2 regions of the Leifsonia sp. NPDC056665 genome follow, and region 2 is predicted to be linked to the other one. Evidence: predicted binding sites of a transcription regulator. Region 2 holds the regulator's gene; the other holds the start of a gene.
The links. The regulator LexA, encoded in region 2, represses DNA repair genes until DNA is damaged. The targets are predictions, from matches to a motif close to TCGAACANNTGTTCGA.

Region 1 (9,535 bases), on a different contig from region 2:
CTCCGTGGAGGTCGGCGCCTCGCCCCGCGGGTCGCAGGGCCTCCTGCTGGTCGCCCGGGCGCTGGCGGTGCTCGCCGGCCGGGACTTCGTCATCCCCGACGACGTCAAGCGCGTCGCGGTGCCGGTCCTCGCGCACAGGCTGACGCTGACCGTGCAGGCGTGGACCAGCGGCGTGAGCGCCACCCAGGTCGTCCTGGAGGTCGTGTCCTCGGTGGCGGGACCGCCGGCGGTGGGGACGCGCGAGCGGGAGGCCGCGGACTGATGTCGCTGTGGTCGCGGGCGCGCATGCCCGGCCCGCGCGAGCGGACGGAGGCGCAGGCCGGCGGTTCCGGGTGGGCGCTGAGCCCGGCGGTGACCGCGGCCGCGATCGTCGCGGCGGTCTGCCTGGTCGCTGCGTTCGTGCTGTCGCGGGTGGAGTTGATGCTGGTCGCGGCCCCGCTGCTGATGGCGGCGCTGCTCGGCTGGTCGTCGCGGCCGCAGTCCGCGGCCGCGCGCGCCCGGGTGACCATCGCCGGCGACGACCCGGACGGCCGCGTGCACGTCGACGCGGTGGCGGAGGCGGACGGGAGCGTGGACGGCGTGCATGTGCGAGTCCACCGGACCGACCGCCGACCCGAGGATGCGGTGGTGACGCCGCGGGAGGCCGCCCGGCTGCGCTTCCGCGTCGCCGTCTCGCACTCCGGCCCGCAGCGGATCCTGTCGCTGGCCGCCCGGGGGATCGGGCCGGACGCCGCATGGACGGGCGACCCCGGCATCCCCGCCGTCGCGGAGCGCGTGGTGCGGCCGGCCGCGCAGCGGATCCGCAGCCTCCCGCTGCCCGCGCGCCTGCTCGGCCTGACCGGCGGCCACGTGTCCGCGCGGCCGGGCGACGGCGGCGAGTTCCGGGACATCGACCGTTTCCGTCCGGGCGACCGGCTGCGCCGAATCGACTGGAAGGCGACCGCCCGGCTCGCGCAGCGCCCGGGCGAGCTGTACGTGCGGCGGACCACGGCGACCTCCGACGCGGCGGTGCAGCTCGTGCTGGACGCGCGCGACGACGTCCCCGGCGCCGTCGCCGGCTGGGCGGCGCCGTACCAGTGGCCGGGGGCGACCTCCCTCGACGTCGCGCGGGAGGCCGCGGTCTCGCTCGCGGGCGCGTACGCCGCCGCGTCCGACCGGGTCGGTTTCGACGACCTCTCCGACGCCCGCCGTGCGCTGCCGCCGCGTGCAGGCGCACGGCACCTGCACCGGGTCCTGCGGGCGGTCGAGCTGACCACCGCGCACGGGTCGGCGACCGAGCGCGCGCGGGCGCCGCGGCTCGCGCAGGGCGCGGTCGTGTTCGTGATGTCCACGTTCCTGGACGACCAGGCCATGCGCCTGGCGCTCACCTGGCGCGCGGCGGGACACAGGGTGGTGGTGGTCGACGTGCTGCCGCCGCGCATCGTCGACGAGCTCCCGGCCAGGGAGCGGCTGGCGCTGCGGATCGTGGACCTGGAGCGCGGGCTGCGCCTGGACCGGCTGCGGGCGGCGGGAGCGGAGCTGCTGCAGTGGACGTCGCCGGAGCGCGACGCGATGCTGCGGCGGCTGGCGACGCCTAGGAGGCGGGGATGAGCGGGGCGGCGGGGATGAGCGGGGCTGGGATGACCGGCACGGGGGAGCAGGCCGCTCCCGCTCCCGACCTCGGCTTCACCGTGCCCGCCTGGGCCTTCCGCGTCGCCTTCGCCGTCGTCGCCGTCCCGCTCGCCGTCACCACCGCCCCCAGCGGTCCGTGGCCCGCCGTGGCCGTCCTCCTCACCGCGGTCGCCCTCGCCGTCCCGCGCTGGCGGGTCGCGTGGGTCCTCATCGCAGTGCTCGCGTTCTCCACCCTCCTGGAGCCGGGGAGGCTCACGCTCCGGCTGCTCGCCGTCATCGCAGCCGTCCACGTGCTGCACGTCCTCGCGGCGTGGATGCTCGTGCTGCCCGCGACCGCCAAGGTGCAGCCTGCGGTGCTGCTGCCGTCGCTGCGGCGGGTGATCCTCATCCAGGTCCCGGTGCAGGCCGTCGCGATGGTGCTGCTGCTCGTGGCCCGGCCGGCGTCCGCACCGTGGCTGGCGGTGGTGTCGGGCGGCGCCATCGTCGGACTGGTGGTCCTCCTGGCGGCGCTCCTGCTCGCCCGGCCGCGGGCGTGAGCGCGGCCTCCGGTACGAATGTCGGAGGTCCGGCGTACGCTCGCGCATGGTCGCACACACCCTGTCCGGGTTGCTAGAATCGAACAAAGCTTCGAACTGGCCGGCGGGGGCATCGCGCAGGTGCGCGGTGGGCGAACACGTGGGTGGGGCGACGGTGAATAGCGGAGAATGGAACGAGTGAGCACTCTGAGTAGCAGGAGTTCGGCAGGCAATCCGAGCAAGGTCGTGGGGTCCCACCTCAGCGTGCGCGGCGCGCGGGTGCACAACCTCCACAACATCGACCTCGAGATCCCGCGCGACTCCCTGGTCGTCTTCACGGGCCTGTCCGGCTCGGGCAAGTCGTCGCTCGCGTTCGACACGATCTTCGCCGAGGGCCAGCGGAGGTACGTGGAGTCGCTTTCCGCCTACGCGCGGCAGTTCCTCGGCCAGGTCGACCGGCCGGACGTCGACTTCATCGAGGGTCTGAGCCCCGCGGTGTCGATCGACCAGAAGTCCACCAACCGCAACCCGCGGTCGACGGTCGGCACTATCACCGAGATCTACGACTACATGCGCCTGCTCTGGGCGCGCATCGGCGTCCCGCACTGCCCGGTCTGCGGCGAGAAGATCCAGCGCCAGACGGTGCAGCAGATCGCCGACCAGCTCATGGAGCTCGAGGCCGGCACGCGGTACATGGTCGTCAGCCCGGTCATCTCGCAGAAGAAGGGCGAGTTCGTCGACCTCTTCAAGGAGCTCGCCGCGAGTGGATACTCGCGCGCGCTCGTGGACGGCGAGCAGATCCAGCTCAGCGAGCCGCCGACGCTCAAGAAGCAGGTCAAGCACGACATCTCCGTCGTGGTCGACCGCCTCGTGGCGGGGCCGGACATCCTCGGCCGGCTCACCGACTCGCTGGAGACCGCCCTGCGGCTCACCGACGGCCTGGTGCAGGTCAACTTCGTGGACCGCGTGGGCCCGGCGGCGTGGCAGTCGTTCAGCGAGAAGCTGTCCTGCCCCAACGGCCACCCCATCCAGCTCACCGAGATCGAGCCCCGCACCTTCTCGTTCAACGCGCCGTTCGGCGCCTGCCCGGAGTGCTCCGGTCTCGGCACGCGGATGTCGGTGGACGAGGACCTGCTGCTCGGCGACGACAGTCTCAGCATCGCCGAGGGCGTCATCATCCCGTGGACCACGCAGGGCAAGGGCCTCTTCAACTACTACGAGAAGCTGCTCGACGGCCTCGCGCGCGACCTCGGCTTCTCGCTCAACACGCCGTGGAAGAAGCTGCCGCAGAACGTCCGCGAGGCCGTGCTGCGCGGCGACAACTTCGAGGTCAAGGTGCGGTGGAAGAACCGCTACGGCCGCGAGATGTCCTACACGTCCGGCTTCGAGGGCGTCGTGCCCTACATCGAGCGCCAGTACGCGCAGGCAGAGACCGACACCCAGCGCGCCCGCTGGGCCGAGTACCTCCGCGAGGTGCCGTGCCCGGTCTGCCAGGGCAAGCGGCTGAAGCCCGAGGTGCTCTCCGTTCTCGTCCACGGCGCCTCCATCGCGGACGCGTCCCTGCTCAGCCTCTCCGACGCGCGCGCGTTCATGGAGAAGCTGCACCTGACCGAGCGCGAGCAGAAGATCGGCGCGCAGGTGCTGCGCGAGATCAAGATCCGGCTCGACTTCCTCATCCAGGTCGGCCTCAGCTACCTCGACCTCGCCCGGGCGGCGGCGACGCTGTCGGGCGGCGAGGCGCAGCGCATCCGGCTCGCGACGCAGATCGGGTCGGGCCTCACCGGCGTGCTCTACGTGCTGGACGAGCCGAGCATCGGCCTCCACCAGCGCGACAACCGCCGCCTGATCGACACGCTCGTCGCGCTGCGCGACCTCGGCAACACGCTGATCGTGGTCGAGCACGACGAGGACACGATCCGCACCGCCGACTGGATCGTCGACATCGGCCCCGGCGCCGGCGTCAACGGCGGACATGTCGTGCACTCCGGGTCGTACGACGAGCTGCTCGCCAACACCGAGTCGCTGACCGGCGATTACCTGGCCGGGCGGCGCGAGATCCCGATCCCCGAGAAGCGCCGCAAGATCGACAAGAAGCGCGTGCTCCGGGTGGTGGACGCGGAGGCCAACAACCTCAAGAAGGTCTCGGTCGACTTCCCGCTCGGCGCGTTCGTGGCGGTCACCGGAGTCTCCGGCTCCGGCAAGTCGTCACTGGTCAACGACATCCTGTACCGCGTGCTGGCCAACAAGCTCAACGGCGCCCGCAAGCTGCCGGGCAAGCACCGCACGGTGTCGGGCCTGGAGAACCTCGACAAGGTCGTTCACGTCGACCAGGCGCCGATCGGGCGCACGCCGCGCTCCAACCCGGCCACCTACACGGGTGTGTTCGACCGCATCCGCACCCTGTTCGCCGAGACCCCGGAGGCCAAGGCCCGCGGGTACCTGCCCGGCCGGTTCAGCTTCAACGTCAAGGGCGGGCGCTGCGAGGCGTGCTCCGGTGACGGCACGATCAAGATCGAGATGAACTTCCTGCCCGACGTCTACGTCGCGTGCGAGGTTTGCGGCGGAGCGCGGTACAACCGCGACACCCTGACCGTGCACTACAAGGGCAAGAACATCGCCGAGGTGCTCGACATGCCGATCAGCGAGGCGGCGGAGTTCTTCCGGCCGATCTCGGCGATCCACCGCTTCTTGCAGACGCTCGTGGACGTCGGCCTCGGCTACGTGCGGCTCGGCCAGAGCGCCACCACCCTGTCGGGCGGCGAGGCGCAGCGCGTGAAGCTCGCGACCGAGCTGCAGCGCCGTTCCAACGGCCGCAGCGTCTACGTGCTCGACGAGCCGACCACCGGCCTGCACTTCGAGGACGTCCGCAAGCTCCTGCTGGTGCTGAACGGCCTCCTCGACAAGGGCAACACGGTCATCGTCATCGAGCACAACCTCGACGTCATCAAGTCGGCGGACTGGATCATCGACATGGGGCCGGAGGGCGGCGCCGGCGGCGGCGAGGTCATCGCGACCGGCACGCCGGAGCAGGTGGCCGAGACGCCGGGGAGCCACACCGGCTACTTCCTCAAGGAGCTCCTCCAGGGGGAGGGCGCGCTCGGCAGCGAGCGTGTCCGTGGCGCCGCGTAGGATCGCGCTGTGAGTACGGACACGGTCGGCTACCGCCCCAAGGCCGGCGAGATCCCCACGCAGCCGGGCGTCTACCGGTTCCGCGACAAGAACCGGCGGGTGCTCTACGTCGGCAAGGCGAAGAACCTCCGCGCGCGGCTGAGCAACTACTTCCAGCCGCTGCGCAGCCTCCACGAGCGCACCCGCCGCATGGTGACGACCGCGGCGAGCGTCGAGTGGACGGTGGTCGCCAGCGAGTTTGAGGCGCTCCAGCTCGAGTACACCTGGATCAAGGAGTTCAACCCGCCGTTCAACGTGCAGTTCCGGGACGACAAGTCGTACCCGTACCTCGCGGTGACGCTCGGTGAGCGCATCCCGCGCGTGATGGTGACCCGCAACCGCAACCTGAAGGACGCGCGCTACTTCGGCCCGTACACGAAGGTCTGGGCGATCCGCGACACGGTCGACCTCATGCTGAAGGCGTTCCCGGTGCGGAGCTGCTCCGATGGCGTCTACCGGCGCGCGGAGCTGACCGGGAGGCCGTGCCTGCTCGGCGACATCGGCAAGTGCGCGGCGCCCTGTGTCGGCCGGATCAGCCCGGAGGACCACCGCGAGCTCGCGGAGGACTTCGTCTCGTTCATGGCGGGCAACGACACGAAGTACATCCGCGACCTCACCGACAAGATGAAGCAGGCCGCGAGCACGCTCGATTACGAGGCGGCGGCGAGGCACCGGGACGCCATCGGCGCGCTGGAGGCGGCGATGGGCAAGAGCGCCGTCGTCCTGCAGGACAACGTGGACCTGGACGCCTTCGGCATCGCGCACGACGAGCTCGCCGCCGCCGTGCAGCAGTTCATCGTCCGCGGCGGCCGCATCCGCGGTGTCCGCTCCTGGGTGGTCGACAAGGAGCTCGACATCACGCTCGGCGAGCTGGTCGAGACCGTGCTGCAGAACGCCTACGAGGGCACGGACGCCCCGCCGCGCGAGATCATCGTGCCCGAGCTGCCGGAGGACGCCACCGAGCTGGAGCAGTGGCTGATGGCCCGGCGCGTGGAGGCCGACGAGGCCGGCCCTGTGCGCCGCGGCCCGAAGTCGACCGGCCGGGTCGAGCTGCGGGTCGCCCAGCGCGGCGACAAGGCCGCGCTCGCGCAGACCGCGGAGATGAACGCGAAGAACGCGCTGATCCTCTACAAGACCCGGCGCAGCTCCGACTTCGTGGCGCGCTCCAAGGCGCTCAACGACATCCAGGACGCCCTCGGCATGGCGGACGCCCCGCTGCGCATGGAGTGCTTCGACGTCTCGCACCTCAGCGGCACGAACATCGTCGCCTCGATGGTGGTGTTCGAGGACGGCCTGCCCCGCAAGGACCAGTACCGCCGCTTCAGCATCCCGGAGTCCACCGACGACACCGAGTCGATCTACCAGGTCATCACGCGCCGTCTGGCGTACCTGAGGGAGGACGCGGCGGGCGTGGAGACGGATGAGACTGTCGACGCCGGGACCACCACGGACGGAGACGACCCCGAGATCGACGTGGACGCCGAGATCGCGGAGGCCGCAGAGCGCCGCCGCCGCAAGTTCTCCTACCCGCCGAACCTCCTCATCGTCGACGGCGGCCAGCCGCAGGTCGCCGCCGCGCAGCGCGCGCTGGACGAGTCCGGCGTCACCGGCATCCAGCTCGCCGGCATCGCCAAGCGGCTGGAGGAGATCTGGCAGCCGGACTCAGACTTCCCGGTCATCCTGCCGCGCAACAGCGACGCGCTCTTCCTGGTGCAGCGCATCCGCGACGAGGCGCACCGCTTCGCGATCACCTACCAGCGGGCGCGGCGCAAGCGCGACATCTCATCCGTCCTCGGCGAGATCCCGGGCCTCGGTCCGGCGCGCGTGAAGGAGCTGCTCAAGCACTTCGGCTCGGTGGCGCAGCTCCGCCAGGCGACTCCTGAGCAGATCGCGGAGGTGCGCGGGGTCGGCCCGGCGACCGCGGCCGCCGTCCACGAGCGCCTCACCGCCGGCTGAGCGCGCGTCCGCCCCGAAGGAGGGGTGCGCGCAGACGCGCACCGTTCCCGGAAACCGCCTCGGCCCGGCGGGTCAGTCGGTAGGCTGGTCGCACCTGGTTCAGAGAGGGAGTGCACGTGGCGACCGACATCGACACGAACGGCGAGCAGCAGGAAGTGCTGATCGTCACCGGGATGTCGGGGGCGGGCCGGTCGACGGTCGCCAACGCCCTCGAAGACCTCGACTGGTACGTGGTCGACAACCTCCCTCCGCAGATGCTGCGGCCGCTGATCGAGCTGGCCAATCGCGCGGAGTCCGGCCTTCCGCGCATCGCGGCGGTGGTCGACGTGCGCGGCCGCAACTTCTTCGAAGACCTGCAGTCGATGATCCAGAGCCTGCGCGAGGGCACCAAGGTGCGCGTGCTGTTCCTGGAGGCCTCCGACGCCGTGCTCATCCGCCGCTTCGAGCAGGTGCGCCGTCCGCACCCGCTGCAGGGCAACGGCACCATCCTCGACGGCATCGACGCGGAGCGCGCCCGGCTGCGCGAGATCCGCGAGGCGAGCGACATCATCGTCGACACCACGGACCTGAACATCCACCAGCTCGCCACCAACATCACCGACACCTTCGCGGCGGAGGACACCGCCGGTGTGCAGGTGACCGTGATGAGCTTCGGCTTCAAATACGGCCTCCCGCCCGACGCCGACCTGGTCGCCGACGCGCGGTTCCTCCCGAACCCGTTCTGGAACCCCGAGCTGCGCCCGCACACCGGGCTGGACGAGATCGTCCGCGAGTACGTGCTCCAGCAGGACGGCGCCGAGGAGTTCATCGACGGCTACGTCGCCGCGATGCGCCCGATCTTCGCCGGCTATCAGCGGGAGAACAAGCGGCACGCGATGATCGCGATAGGCTGCACGGGAGGGAAGCACCGGTCCGTCGCGATAGCCGAAGAGCTCGCGACCAGGTTGAGGGGCTTCCCCGGCGTCGCGGTCAACACCAAGCACCGCGACCTGGGCCGTGAATGATGCCGGCCGCCCACTTCACGGCGTGACCCGCGCCGTCTTTCACAGTTAGGAATCCGATTGGCTCTCACCGCCGACGTCAAAGACGAGCTCACGAAGGTCGAAGTCAGCAAGACGACCGTCCGCGCCGCCGAGCTCGCGACCATCCTGCGGTTCTCGGGTGGACTGCACCTGATCGGCGGCCGGATCGCGGTCGAGAGCGAGCTGGACACGCCAGAGCTCGCCCGCCGCGTGCGCAAAGACCTCGCCGAGCTGTACGGCGTCCGCAGTGACGTGTCCGTGATCTCGGCCTCCGGCGTCCGCCGCGCCAGCCAATACCTGGTGCGCGTGCTGGAGGGCGGCGAGACCCTCGCGCGCCAGACCGGCCTGCTCGACGCCCGCCGGCGCCCGATCCGCGGCCTCCCGAACCGGCTCACCACGGGCTCCCGTGACGAGCTCGCCGCCGTCTGGCGCGGCGCGTTCCTCGCGCACGGCTCGCTGACCGACCCGGGCCGCTCCGCCGCGCTGGAGGTGACCTGCCCCGGCAACGAGGCCGCGATGGCCCTCGTCGGCGCCGCCGGCCGCCTCGGCGTGTCCGCCAAGGCCCGCGAGGTGCGCGGGGTGCACCGCGTCGTCATCCGCGACGGCGAGGCGATCAGCGCGATGCTCGTGGTGATGGGCGCGGTGGAGACCGTCGCCAACTGGGAGGAGCTGCGCCAGCGCCGCGAGGTGCGCGCGACCGCCAACCGCCTGGTCAACTTCGACGACGCCAACCTGCGCCGCTCCGCGCAGGCCGCCGTCGCTGCCTGCTCCCGCGTCGAGCGCGCCCTGGAGATCCTCGGCCCCGACGTCCCCGAGCACCTGCGCTATGCCGGCGAGCTGCGCCTGGCGCACCGCGACGCGAGCCTCGACGAGCTCGGCCACCACGCCGACCCGCCCATGACGAAGGACGCCGTGGCCGGCCGCATCCGCCGCCTGCTGGCGATGGCCGACAAGAAGGCCTCGGACCTCGACATCCCCGGCACCGACGCCAACCTCCCCGCCGACCTGGATGAGGTGTAGTTTCCGGAGGGGCCTGCTGCCGGGAAGGAACCCGAGACCGGCCGGGTTGCCCTTACTAGACTGAAGAAGTCGCCCGAATCGGGTCTCGAAGAAGAACAACTGTGGAGATGAGTAATGGCTGACTACACGCTCGCCGAACTTCCGTACGACTACTCGGCCCTGGAGCCGAACATCAGCGGCCGGATCATGGAGCTGCACCACGACAAGCACCACAAGGCGTACGTGGACGGCGCCAACACCGCG
Region 2 (9,535 bases):
CGTCCGCCCGGACCGGGGAGGGCATCGACGAGGTGCTCGCGGCGATCGCACGCCTGCTGCCCGACCCGTCCGTCGAGGTGGAGCTGGTCGTCCCGTACGACCGCGGCGACCTCATCTCGGCGCTGCACGAGCGCGGCCGCGTGCTCTCGACCGAGTACGTGGAGGACGGCACGCGGGTGCGGGCGCGGATCATGCCCGAGTACCAGTCCGTGTTCGAACCGTTCGCCGTCTAAGGCGCGCGAGCACCGGCAGAAAGGCCGGGCGGAACCACTGTGTCGCCAGATGACGCAGCGGGTTCCGCCCGGCCTCCGTCGTTGTTACTGTGCCTACACAACCGAAGCGGGCGACCGCTGACGTGGTGCGACAGCCGAGCCCGGCACCCGCCCGCCCCTCCATTTCGACGTTTCCGACGTCGACCGGAGGAGGCCGCCTGTGACGCTGATCGACACCCGAGGAATCATGGACTGTACCGACGCGCGGTTCTCGTTCGAACTGTACCCGCCGCGCAATGAGCGCGCCGCGGCCGCGCTGCCCGCGACGATCGACCGCCTGGCCGCCGCCGGTCCCGACTTCATCTCGGTGACCTACGGGGCCAACGGCTCGTCGCGCTCGTCGTCGCTGGAGGTGCTGCGCTACATCCTGGAGCAGACCGACGTCAGCCCGATGGCGCACCTGACCTGCGTCGGGTCCACGCACACCGAGGCGAACCGGCTCATCCGCGAGTTCCTGGACGCCGGCATCCGGCGCTTCCTGGCGGTGCGCGGCGACCCGCCCGCGGGCCTCGCGCCGGGGGACGACGGCCTGGGCGACATCAAGAGCTCCGCCGAGCTCGTGCAGCTCATCCACCGGGTGCAGGCCGAGCGTGTCCCGTACGACGCGCTCCCCGTGCCGGGGCTGCGGGCGCAGGCCGTGCTGTCGCAGCGCGAGCACGTGCAGATCGCGGTCGCGGCGTTCCCGCACGGGCACCCGTCCCGGTCCGTGTCGCAGGACATCGACGCCCTGCTCGCCAAGCAGGCGGCCGGCGCCAATCTCGGGATCACCCAGCTCTTCTTCCACGCCGAGGACTACCTCTCGTTCGCCCAGCGGGCGAAGGAGGCCGGTGTGGCCTTCCCCATCCTGCCCGGCATCATGCCGGTCACCTCGCCCGCACGGCTCGCCCGGATGCTGGAGCTCAGCGGCGAGGACCTCCCGAGCGACCTCGCCATCCAGCTCGAAGTCGAGCCGGACGACGAGGGCCGTCGCGAGCTCGGCATCGAGTGGACGGCGCGCCTGGCGCAGCGGCTGCTCGACGGCGGCGCCCCCGGCATCCACCTCTACACGTTCAACCAGCACTCCGCCGTCCTCTCGGTGCTCGAGAGGGTCGGTCTGCTGGATCCGGCCTCATCCACCACCTCCACCCCCTCGCAGAAAGCAGGCGACCCCGCATGACCGACACCACCACCCGTTCCGCCTTCCCGGTGGGCACCATCATCGGCTACCCGCGCATCGGCCGGCGCCGTGAGCTCAAGAAGGCCGTCGAGGCGTTCTGGGCCGGGCAGACCACCGCCGAGGAGCTGGAGGCCACGGCCGCCGCGCTGCGCGCCGCCACCCGGGAGCGGCTCGCCGCGCTCGGGCTCGGCCGCGACGACGCGGCGATCCCGGAGAGCTTCAGCTTCTACGACCAGGTGCTCGACGCCGCAGTGACGGTCGGCGCCATCCCGTCGCGGTTCGCCGGGCTCGCCGGGACGGACGGCTCCGTCGACCTGGCCGGCTACTTCACGATCGCCCGCGGCGAGGGCGACAAGGCCCCGCTGGAGATGACCAAGTGGTTCGACTCCAACTACCACTACCTCGTGCCGGAGCTCGGCCCGGAGACGGCCTTCCGGCTCGCGTCCGACCGCATCGTGCGGGAGTTCGAGGAGGCCCGCGCGGCCGGGTTCGTCACCCGTCCGGTGATCGTCGGCCCCGTCACCTTCCTGCTGCTCAGCAAGGCGAGCGACGAGGCGCCGGAGGGCTTCCGCCCGCTGTCGCGCCTCGCCGACCTGCTGCCGGTGTACCGCGAGCTGCTGGCCCGGCTGGCCGCTGCCGGCGCGCCGTGGGTGCAGCTCGACGAGCCGGCGCTCGTCTCCGAGAGCATCGACGAGCCGCGCACCGAGGTGCTGGAGGCCGCCCGTGCGGCCTACGCGGACCTGGGCGGTGCGGCAGAGCGGCCCGCGATCTTCGTCGCGGCGCCGTACGGCAGCCTGGACGACGCCCTCCCCGTGCTCGCCGTGTCGCCGGTGGAGGCCATCTCCCTCGACCTGGTGCGGGGCAGCGTCCCGGCCGGGCTCGACGCGGCCACGCGCACCGCGCTGGCGGGCAAGACCCTCGTCGGCGGCGTGATCGACGGCCACAACATCTGGCGCGGCGACCTGGAGGCGGCCTTCGGGACGCTGACCGAGCTGCTCTCCCTGAGCCCGGACGTCGCGGTGTCGACCTCCACCTCCCTGCAGCACGTCCCGCACGACGTGGACGACGAGCCGGACCTCGACGCGCGCCTGAAGACCTGGCTCGCGTTCGCCGACCAGAAGGTCGGTCAGGTGGCGGTGCTGGCGCGCGGCATCGTGGACGGCCACGAGGCCGTGCAGGACGAGCTCACCGCGGCGACGGCGGCGCTCGCCGACCGTGCCTCCGCCCCGGGCGTGCGGGTCGACGCCGTGCGTTCGCGCGAGGCCGCGCTGACCCGTGCGGACTTCCGCCGCGGCGAGTACGGCGCGCGGCAGGCGGCACAGGACGAGGCGCTGCACCTGCCGTTCCTGCCGACGACCACGATCGGGTCGTTCCCGCAGACGGCGGACATCCGGCGCTCGCGCGCTCAGCTCGTCGCGGGAGTCATCGACGAGGCGGAGTACCTCGGCCGCATGCAGGCCGAGATCAAGCGCGTCGTCGACCTCCAGGAGGAGATCGGCCTCGACGTCATCGTGCACGGCGAGCCCGAGCGCAACGACATGGTGCAGTACTTCGCCGAGAACCTGGACGGGTTCGCGGTAACCCGCAACGGCTGGGTGCAGTCGTACGGATCGCGCTGTACGCGGCCGTCGATTCTCTGGGGCGACGTGTCCCGGCCGAAGCCGATCACCGTGGACTGGTCGACCTACACCCAGACGCTGACCGAGAAGCCGGTCAAGGGCATGCTGACCGGGCCGGTCACGATCCTCGCCTGGTCGTTCGTGCGCGACGACCAGCCGCTCGGCGAGACCGCGCGGCAGGTCGCCCTCGCCCTCCGCGACGAGATCGCCGACCTGGAGACCGCGGGCATCCGGGTCGTGCAGGTGGACGAGCCGGCGCTGCGCGAGCTGCTGCCGCTCAAGCGCGCCGACCAGGCCGCCTACCTCGACTGGTCGGTGGGCTCGTTCCGGCTCGCGACCTCCGGCGTGGCGGACGCGACGCAGATCCACACGCACCTCTGCTACTCGGAGTTCGGCGTGGTCATCGACGCGATCCGCAACCTCGACGCGGACGTGACCAGCATCGAGGCCGCGCGCAGCCGGATGGACGTCGTCCACGACATCCAGCGCTCCGGCTTCGAGCACGGCATCGGCCCGGGCGTCTACGACATCCACTCGCCGCGCGTGCCGTCTGTCGCCGAGGTGACCGAGCTGCTGGAGACGGCGCTCAGCGCGATCCCGGGCCGTCAGCTCTGGGTGAACCCGGACTGCGGGCTCAAGACCCGCGGGTACGACGAGACGGTGGCGTCGCTGCGCAACATCCTCGCGGCGACGCGCGACGTGCGGGAGCGGGTGGGCGTCACGGCCTGATCCCTCCTGCCGGCGAGGCCGCGCTGTCGACGTTCCGCTGTGCGCGGACGTGGGAGCGCGGCCTCCGCCGGTTCGGGGATGATGAGCGCATGGTGAGGCTGGGCTCATGATGAAAATGGCCGACGACGAGTTCGATGCGCTGGTGGACGACGTCTTCGACAGCCTGCCGGACGACATGGTGCGGCCGCTGGAGAACGTGGCGATCATCATCCAGGACCAGCCGCCGGGCGCGCGGCCCCGGCTCTACGGGCTGTACACCGGCCATCCGCTGACACGGCGCGGGGTCTACGGGTTCGGCGAGCTGCCGGACCGGATCACGCTGTTCCGCAACAACCTCGAGGCGAGCTGCGAGACGGTGGAGGAGCTGCGCTCCCGCGTGCGGATCACCCTCGTCCACGAGATCGGCCACTACTTCGGCCTGGACGACGCCCGCCTCCAGGAGCTCGGCTGGGCGTGATCCAACTGACAGGACACGCCGTCTCGGCGCGGGCCGAGACGGCGTGTCCTGTCAGGTAGATCGGGTCAGACGGCGCGGAGGACGGCGACGACCTTGCCGAGGATGGTCGAGTAGTCGCCCAGGATCGGCTCGAAGTTCGAGTTGCGGGGGAGCAGCCAGGTGTGGCCGTCGCGCTGGCGGAAGACCTTGACGGTGGCCTCCTCGTCCAGCATGGCCGCCACGATGTCGCCGTTCTCCGCGGTGTTCTGGGTGCGGACGACCACCCAGTCGCCGTCGCAGATGGCGGCGTCGATCATCGACTCGCCGACCACCTTGAGCATGAAGAGCTCGCCGTTGCCGACGAGCTGGCGGGGGAGGGGGAAGACCTCCTCCACCTGCTGCTCGGCGGTGATCGGGACACCGGCGGCGATGCGGCCGACGAGCGGGACCATCGCGGCGTCGCCGACGGGGGTCTGGTTCTCGAAATCGGGAGCGGTCGCCGACGGGACGTCGATGAGGATCTCCAGCGCGCGCGGCCGGTTCGGGTCGCGGCGCAGGTAGCCGCTCAGCTCGAGCTGGTTGAGCTGGTGGGTGACGGACGAGAGGCTGGAGAGGCCGACGGCGTCGCCGATCTCGCGCATGCTCGGCGGGTAGCCCCGCGAGCTCACGGAACGCTGGATCACGTCGAGGATGGCGAGCTGCTTCTCGCTGAGGTTCTTGCGGCGCCGCGTGCGCGGAGCCTGGTTCTCGTTCGACACGCTCGTCCCTTCGTGACCGTCGCCGTCACCCGGGGGAACCGAATGTCGGTGGTGCCTGGTTGTCTTACGTCCAGACAATCGAAACTGTATCCACAGTTCGGCTGCCCGACAAACATGTGTTCGAGTGTGTCTCGAAATACCTGCGGTATTTTCCGCCGGCCCGAGCATTGCGGTCTCGAACATTCGAAGATATATTCGGAACAGAGCTTCGACCGAAGCCTTTGGAGGTCACGACATGAGCGCAGTGGTTATGCACACCGTTGGGATGAACAACGTTGCGATGAACAACGTTGCGGCGAGTGGCGCGCAGGCTGCTGGACGTGTTCGGCTGCGGCTCACGCGGCGCGGGCGGGCCGTGCTGACGATGCTCGTCGCGCTGCCGATCGTGATCGGGGCGATGGTGTTCGCGCTCAACGGCGGAGGCGCGGCGGCCACGGGGGAGCAGGCGCACGTGACCTTCCACTACGTGACGGTGCAGTCGGGCGACTCCCTGTGGTCGGTCGCGTCCCGCATCGCGCCCAACGCCGACCCGCGCAATGTGATCGCCGATCTGGTGAACCTCAACGGGCTGTCCTCGGCGGTCGTGACGCCGGGGCAGCAGCTAGCCATCCCGACGCAGTACGACGGGAAGTAGGGGCGGTGGCGCTGCGGCCGGGACGGGGTACGCAGCGGGGCGTCACACGGCGGAAGCCTTCAGTGGCGCTGGCTACCATTGAGGGGTGACCTCACTCTCCGATCTTCCGATCCGTGATGACCTGCGCGGTCGCACCCCGTACGGGGCGCCGCAGAAGGTCGTGCCCGTCGCGTTGAACGTGAACGAGAACACGCATCCAGTCCCGGAGGACGTCGCCGCCGACATCGTCGCGCGGGTCGCCGTAGCCGTGACGGGGGTGAACCGCTACCCCGACCGCGAGTTCACCGAGTTGCGGGAGGCGTTCGCCCGCTACCTCGGGCACGGGCTCGCGGCCGAACAGCTCTGGGCCGCGAACGGATCCAACGAGGTGCTGCAGCACATCCTGCAGGCGTTCGGCGGGCCGGGGCGCAGCCTCCTCGGGTTCGCTCCCACGTACTCCATGTATCCGCTGCTGGCCTCCGGCACCGGGACGAGTTGGATCGCCGCCGGGCGCGACGCCGACTTCGAGCTGTCGCCGGAGACCGCGGCGGCCGCCGTGCGGGAGCACGATCCGGACATCGTCATCCTCTGCTCGCCGAACAACCCGACGGGGACTCCGCTCTCCCTCGAGACGATCGAGGCCGTCTACGCCGCGGCGCGCGGCATCGTGATCGTGGACGAGGCGTACGCCGAGTTCATGCCGGAAGGCGAGCCGTCGGCGCTCACTCTGCTGCCCGGGCGCGAGCGCCTACTGATCTCGCGGACCATGAGCAAGGCCTTCGCGTTCGCGGGGGCACGGGTGGGCTACCTGGCCGCCGACCCCGCCGTGGTCGACGCCCTTCGGCTCGTGCGGCTCCCGTACCACCTGTCCGCGCTCACGCAGGCCGCCGCGCTCGGGGCGCTGGCGCACTCGGACGAGATGCTCGCGATGGTCGGCGAGATCCGCGGGCAGCGGGACCGGCTCGTGGTGGAGTTGGCGGAGCTCGGCTACCTCCCGCACCGCAGCGGGAGCAACTTCGTGCTGTTCGGCGGCGTAGAGGACCCGCACGCGGTGTTCGAGGCGCTGCTGGAGCGCGGCGTTCTCATCCGCGACGTCGGCATCCCGAACCACCTCCGGGTCACCGCGGGCACCGAGACCGAGACAACCGCGTTCCTGGAGGCGCTGCGCTCCCTCGGGCGCCCGTCTGGAGCGGTGGCGGCCTCCGGCCAGTCGGTAAGCTCGCAGTCATGACGAATCGGACCGCCCAGCTTCAGCGCGCGACCAGCGAGTCGAGCATCGAGCTCACCCTCGACCTCGACGGCACCGGGGCGTCCGACATCCGCACGTCGGTCCCGTTCTACGACCACCTGCTGACCGCGTTCGCCAAGCACTCGCTCACCGACCTGACGGTGCGGGCGAGCGGCGATACCGACATCGATGTGCACCACACGGTGGAGGACGTCGCGATCGTCCTCGGCCAGGCCATCAAGAAGGCGCTCGGCGACAAGGCGGGCATCTCCCGCTACGGCGACGCCCTCGTCCCGCTCGACGAGGCGCTCGTGCAGGCCGTGGTCGACATCTCCGGACGCCCCTACCTGGTGCACGGCGGCGAGCCGGCCGGGTTCGAGCTGCACCTGATCGGCGGGCACTTCACCGGGTCGATGGTGCGGCACGTGTTCGAGGCCATCGCGTTCAACGCCGGGCTGACCGTGCACGTCACGGTGGTCGGCGGCCGCGACCCGCACCACATCGCGGAAGCCGAGTTCAAGGCGTTCGCGCGCGCGTTCCGGCAGGCGAAGGCGTTCGACCCGCTGGTGTCCGGCATCCCGTCGACCAAGGGCGCGCTGTGAGCGCACCCGACGTCGTCGTCTTCGACTACGGGACAGGCAACGTCCACTCCGCGGTCAAGGCGCTGGAGGCCGCAGGGGCTAACGTCGAGCTCACCGGCAACCGCCGGCGCGCGCAGGAGGCCGACGGCCTGTTCGTCCCCGGCGTCGGCGCGTTCGCCGCGGTCGCGGAGGCGCTGCGCCGCTCGCACGGCGACGAGGTCATCGACCGCAGGCTCGCGGGCGGCCGGCCGGTGATCGGCGTCTGCGTCGGCATGCAGGTGCTGTTCGAGCACAGCGTCGAGCACGGCACCGCGGCCGAGGGGCTCGGCGAGTGGCCGGGCACGGTGGACCTGCTCCGCGCCGACGTCGTCCCGCACATGGGCTGGAACACGGTGGAGGCGCCGGAGGACTCCGTGCTGTTCGACGGCATCCGCGACGAGCGTTTCTACTTCGTCCACTCGTACGCCGCGCAGGACTGGACGCTGGAGGCCACCGGGCCGTTCCCGCAGCCGCGGGTGACCTGGGCCGAGCACGGCTCGCGCTTCATCGCCGCGGTGGAGAACGGGCCGCTCAGCGCGACCCAGTTCCACCCGGAGAAGTCCGGCGAGGCGGGGCTGAGACTCCTGCGCAACTGGATCGGCTCGCTCTAGCGACGATCCCCGTCCGCGATGCGGACCCGAACGACCCCGACAGAGGAAACACACGACATGAGCGAACTCACGAACACGCCCAAGCTGGTCCTGCTGCCCGCCGTCGACGTCGCCGACGGCAAGGCCGTGCGGCTGACGCAGGGCGAGGCCGGCAGCGAGACCAGCTACGGCGACCCGGTCGACGCGGCCGCCGAATGGGTGGACGCCGGCGCCGAGTGGATCCACCTGGTCGACCTGGACGCCGCGTTCGGCCGGGGCGACAACCGCGACCTCCTCAAGAAGGTCATCCACCAGACCAAGGGCGTCAACATCGAGCTCTCCGGCGGCATCCGCGACGACGCGTCGCTGGAGCACGCGCTGGCGATCGGCGCCACCCGGGTCAACCTCGGCACGGCGGCGCTGGAGAACCCCGAGTGGGCGGCGAACGTGATCGGCCGTTACGGCGAGGCGATCGCGGTCGGCCTGGACGTGCGCGGGACGACGCTGGCGGCCCGCGGCTGGACGCGCGAAGGCGGCGACCTCTGGGACGTGCTGGCGCGGCTGGAGGACGCCGGCTGTGCCCGTTACGTCGTGACCGACGTGACCAAGGACGGCACCCTCAAGGGCCCGAACATCGACCTGCTGCGCCAGGTGATGGAGCGCACCGAGCGCCCGGTGGTCGCCTCCGGCGGCATCTCCAGCCTCGACGACATCGCCGCGCTGCGCGAGCTGGTGCCGCTGGGCCTGGAGGGCGCGATCGTCGGCAAGGCGCTCTACGCCGGAGCGTTCACCCTGCCCGAGGCGCTGGATGTCGCCGGCCACTGAGCCGGGGGACGGGGACGGGGGCGACCGCCGGGAGGCGGCGCCCGGCTCGACGTCGCCCGGTCCCTCCTCGACCGGCGCCGATCGGCTGGCCGGGTTCGCGGCGACGCTCGCCGGCTTCACTGCCTCCGCCGGTGACTCCGCGGGCCAGGCGTGGGAGGGCCGCGAGTTCGACGACAACCCCTTCGGCGACGACGACGGGTCGGCGCCTCCCGAGCTGCTCGGTGCGCTCGCCGCGTTCCGGGCCGGGGAGGTCGGCGCGGAGGCCGTGGTGGACGCGGTGCGCGCGGTGCGCGTCCTCATCCCGCTCGTCGCCGAGCTGGGGGAGGAGGGCGTGAGCGACGCCGGCCTCGCGATCGACAAGACGCAGGAGCTGTCCATCGTCACTGTCGCGGCGCCGGACGGACGCCGTGTGCTCCCCGTGTTCTCGTCGGTGACGGCGATGCAGGCGTGGAACCCCGCCGCCCGACCGGTCCCGGCAGCCGGTCCGCGCGCTGCGCTCGCCGCCGCCTCGGAGGAGACCGAGCTCCTGGTGCTCGACCCCACCTCCGAGACCGAGTTCGTGCTGCGGCGCCCGGCGGTCTGGGCGCTCGCGCAGGGACACGCGTGGCTGCCGAGCGACCGCGACCCCGTGGTGGCGGAGGCGTTCCGGGCGTCGGTCGGCTCCGAGCTCGGTGTGCTCGACGTGGACC

Region 1: uvrA (excinuclease ABC subunit UvrA) is a predicted target of LexA. The motif match lies at 2,227-2,242, and genes of this name have one in related genera.

Annotation. Positions count from the first base shown of each region.
Region 1 covers NZ_JBHTXK010000026.1:4,930-14,464, forward strand. Annotated here, with positions in the region: gene ACFQ9V_RS18010 (AAA family ATPase) at 1-262, shown strand, start outside; gene ACFQ9V_RS18015 (DUF58 domain-containing protein) at 262-1,590, shown strand; gene ACFQ9V_RS18020 (hypothetical protein) at 1,587-2,147, shown strand; gene uvrA (excinuclease ABC subunit UvrA) at 2,316-5,255, shown strand; gene uvrC (excinuclease ABC subunit UvrC) at 5,265-7,250, shown strand; gene rapZ (RNase adapter RapZ) at 7,367-8,254, shown strand; gene whiA (DNA-binding protein WhiA) at 8,312-9,292, shown strand; gene ACFQ9V_RS18045 (superoxide dismutase) at 9,407-9,535, shown strand, end outside.
Region 2 covers NZ_JBHTXK010000015.1:77,420-86,954, forward strand. Annotated here, with positions in the region: gene hflX (GTPase HflX) at 1-233, shown strand, start outside; gene ACFQ9V_RS14450 (methylenetetrahydrofolate reductase) at 433-1,428, shown strand; gene metE (5-methyltetrahydropteroyltriglutamate--homocysteine S-methyltransferase) at 1,425-3,776, shown strand; gene ACFQ9V_RS14460 (metallopeptidase family protein) at 3,883-4,233, shown strand; gene lexA (transcriptional repressor LexA) at 4,299-4,970, opposite strand; gene ACFQ9V_RS14470 (LysM peptidoglycan-binding domain-containing protein) at 5,206-5,604, shown strand; gene ACFQ9V_RS14475 (histidinol-phosphate transaminase) at 5,690-6,814, shown strand; gene hisB (imidazoleglycerol-phosphate dehydratase HisB) at 6,811-7,413, shown strand; gene hisH (imidazole glycerol phosphate synthase subunit HisH) at 7,410-8,042, shown strand; gene priA (bifunctional 1-(5-phosphoribosyl)-5-((5-phosphoribosylamino)methylideneamino)imidazole-4-carboxamide isomerase/phosphoribosylanthranilate isomerase PriA) at 8,100-8,846, shown strand; gene ACFQ9V_RS14495 (SseB family protein) at 8,830-9,535, shown strand, end outside.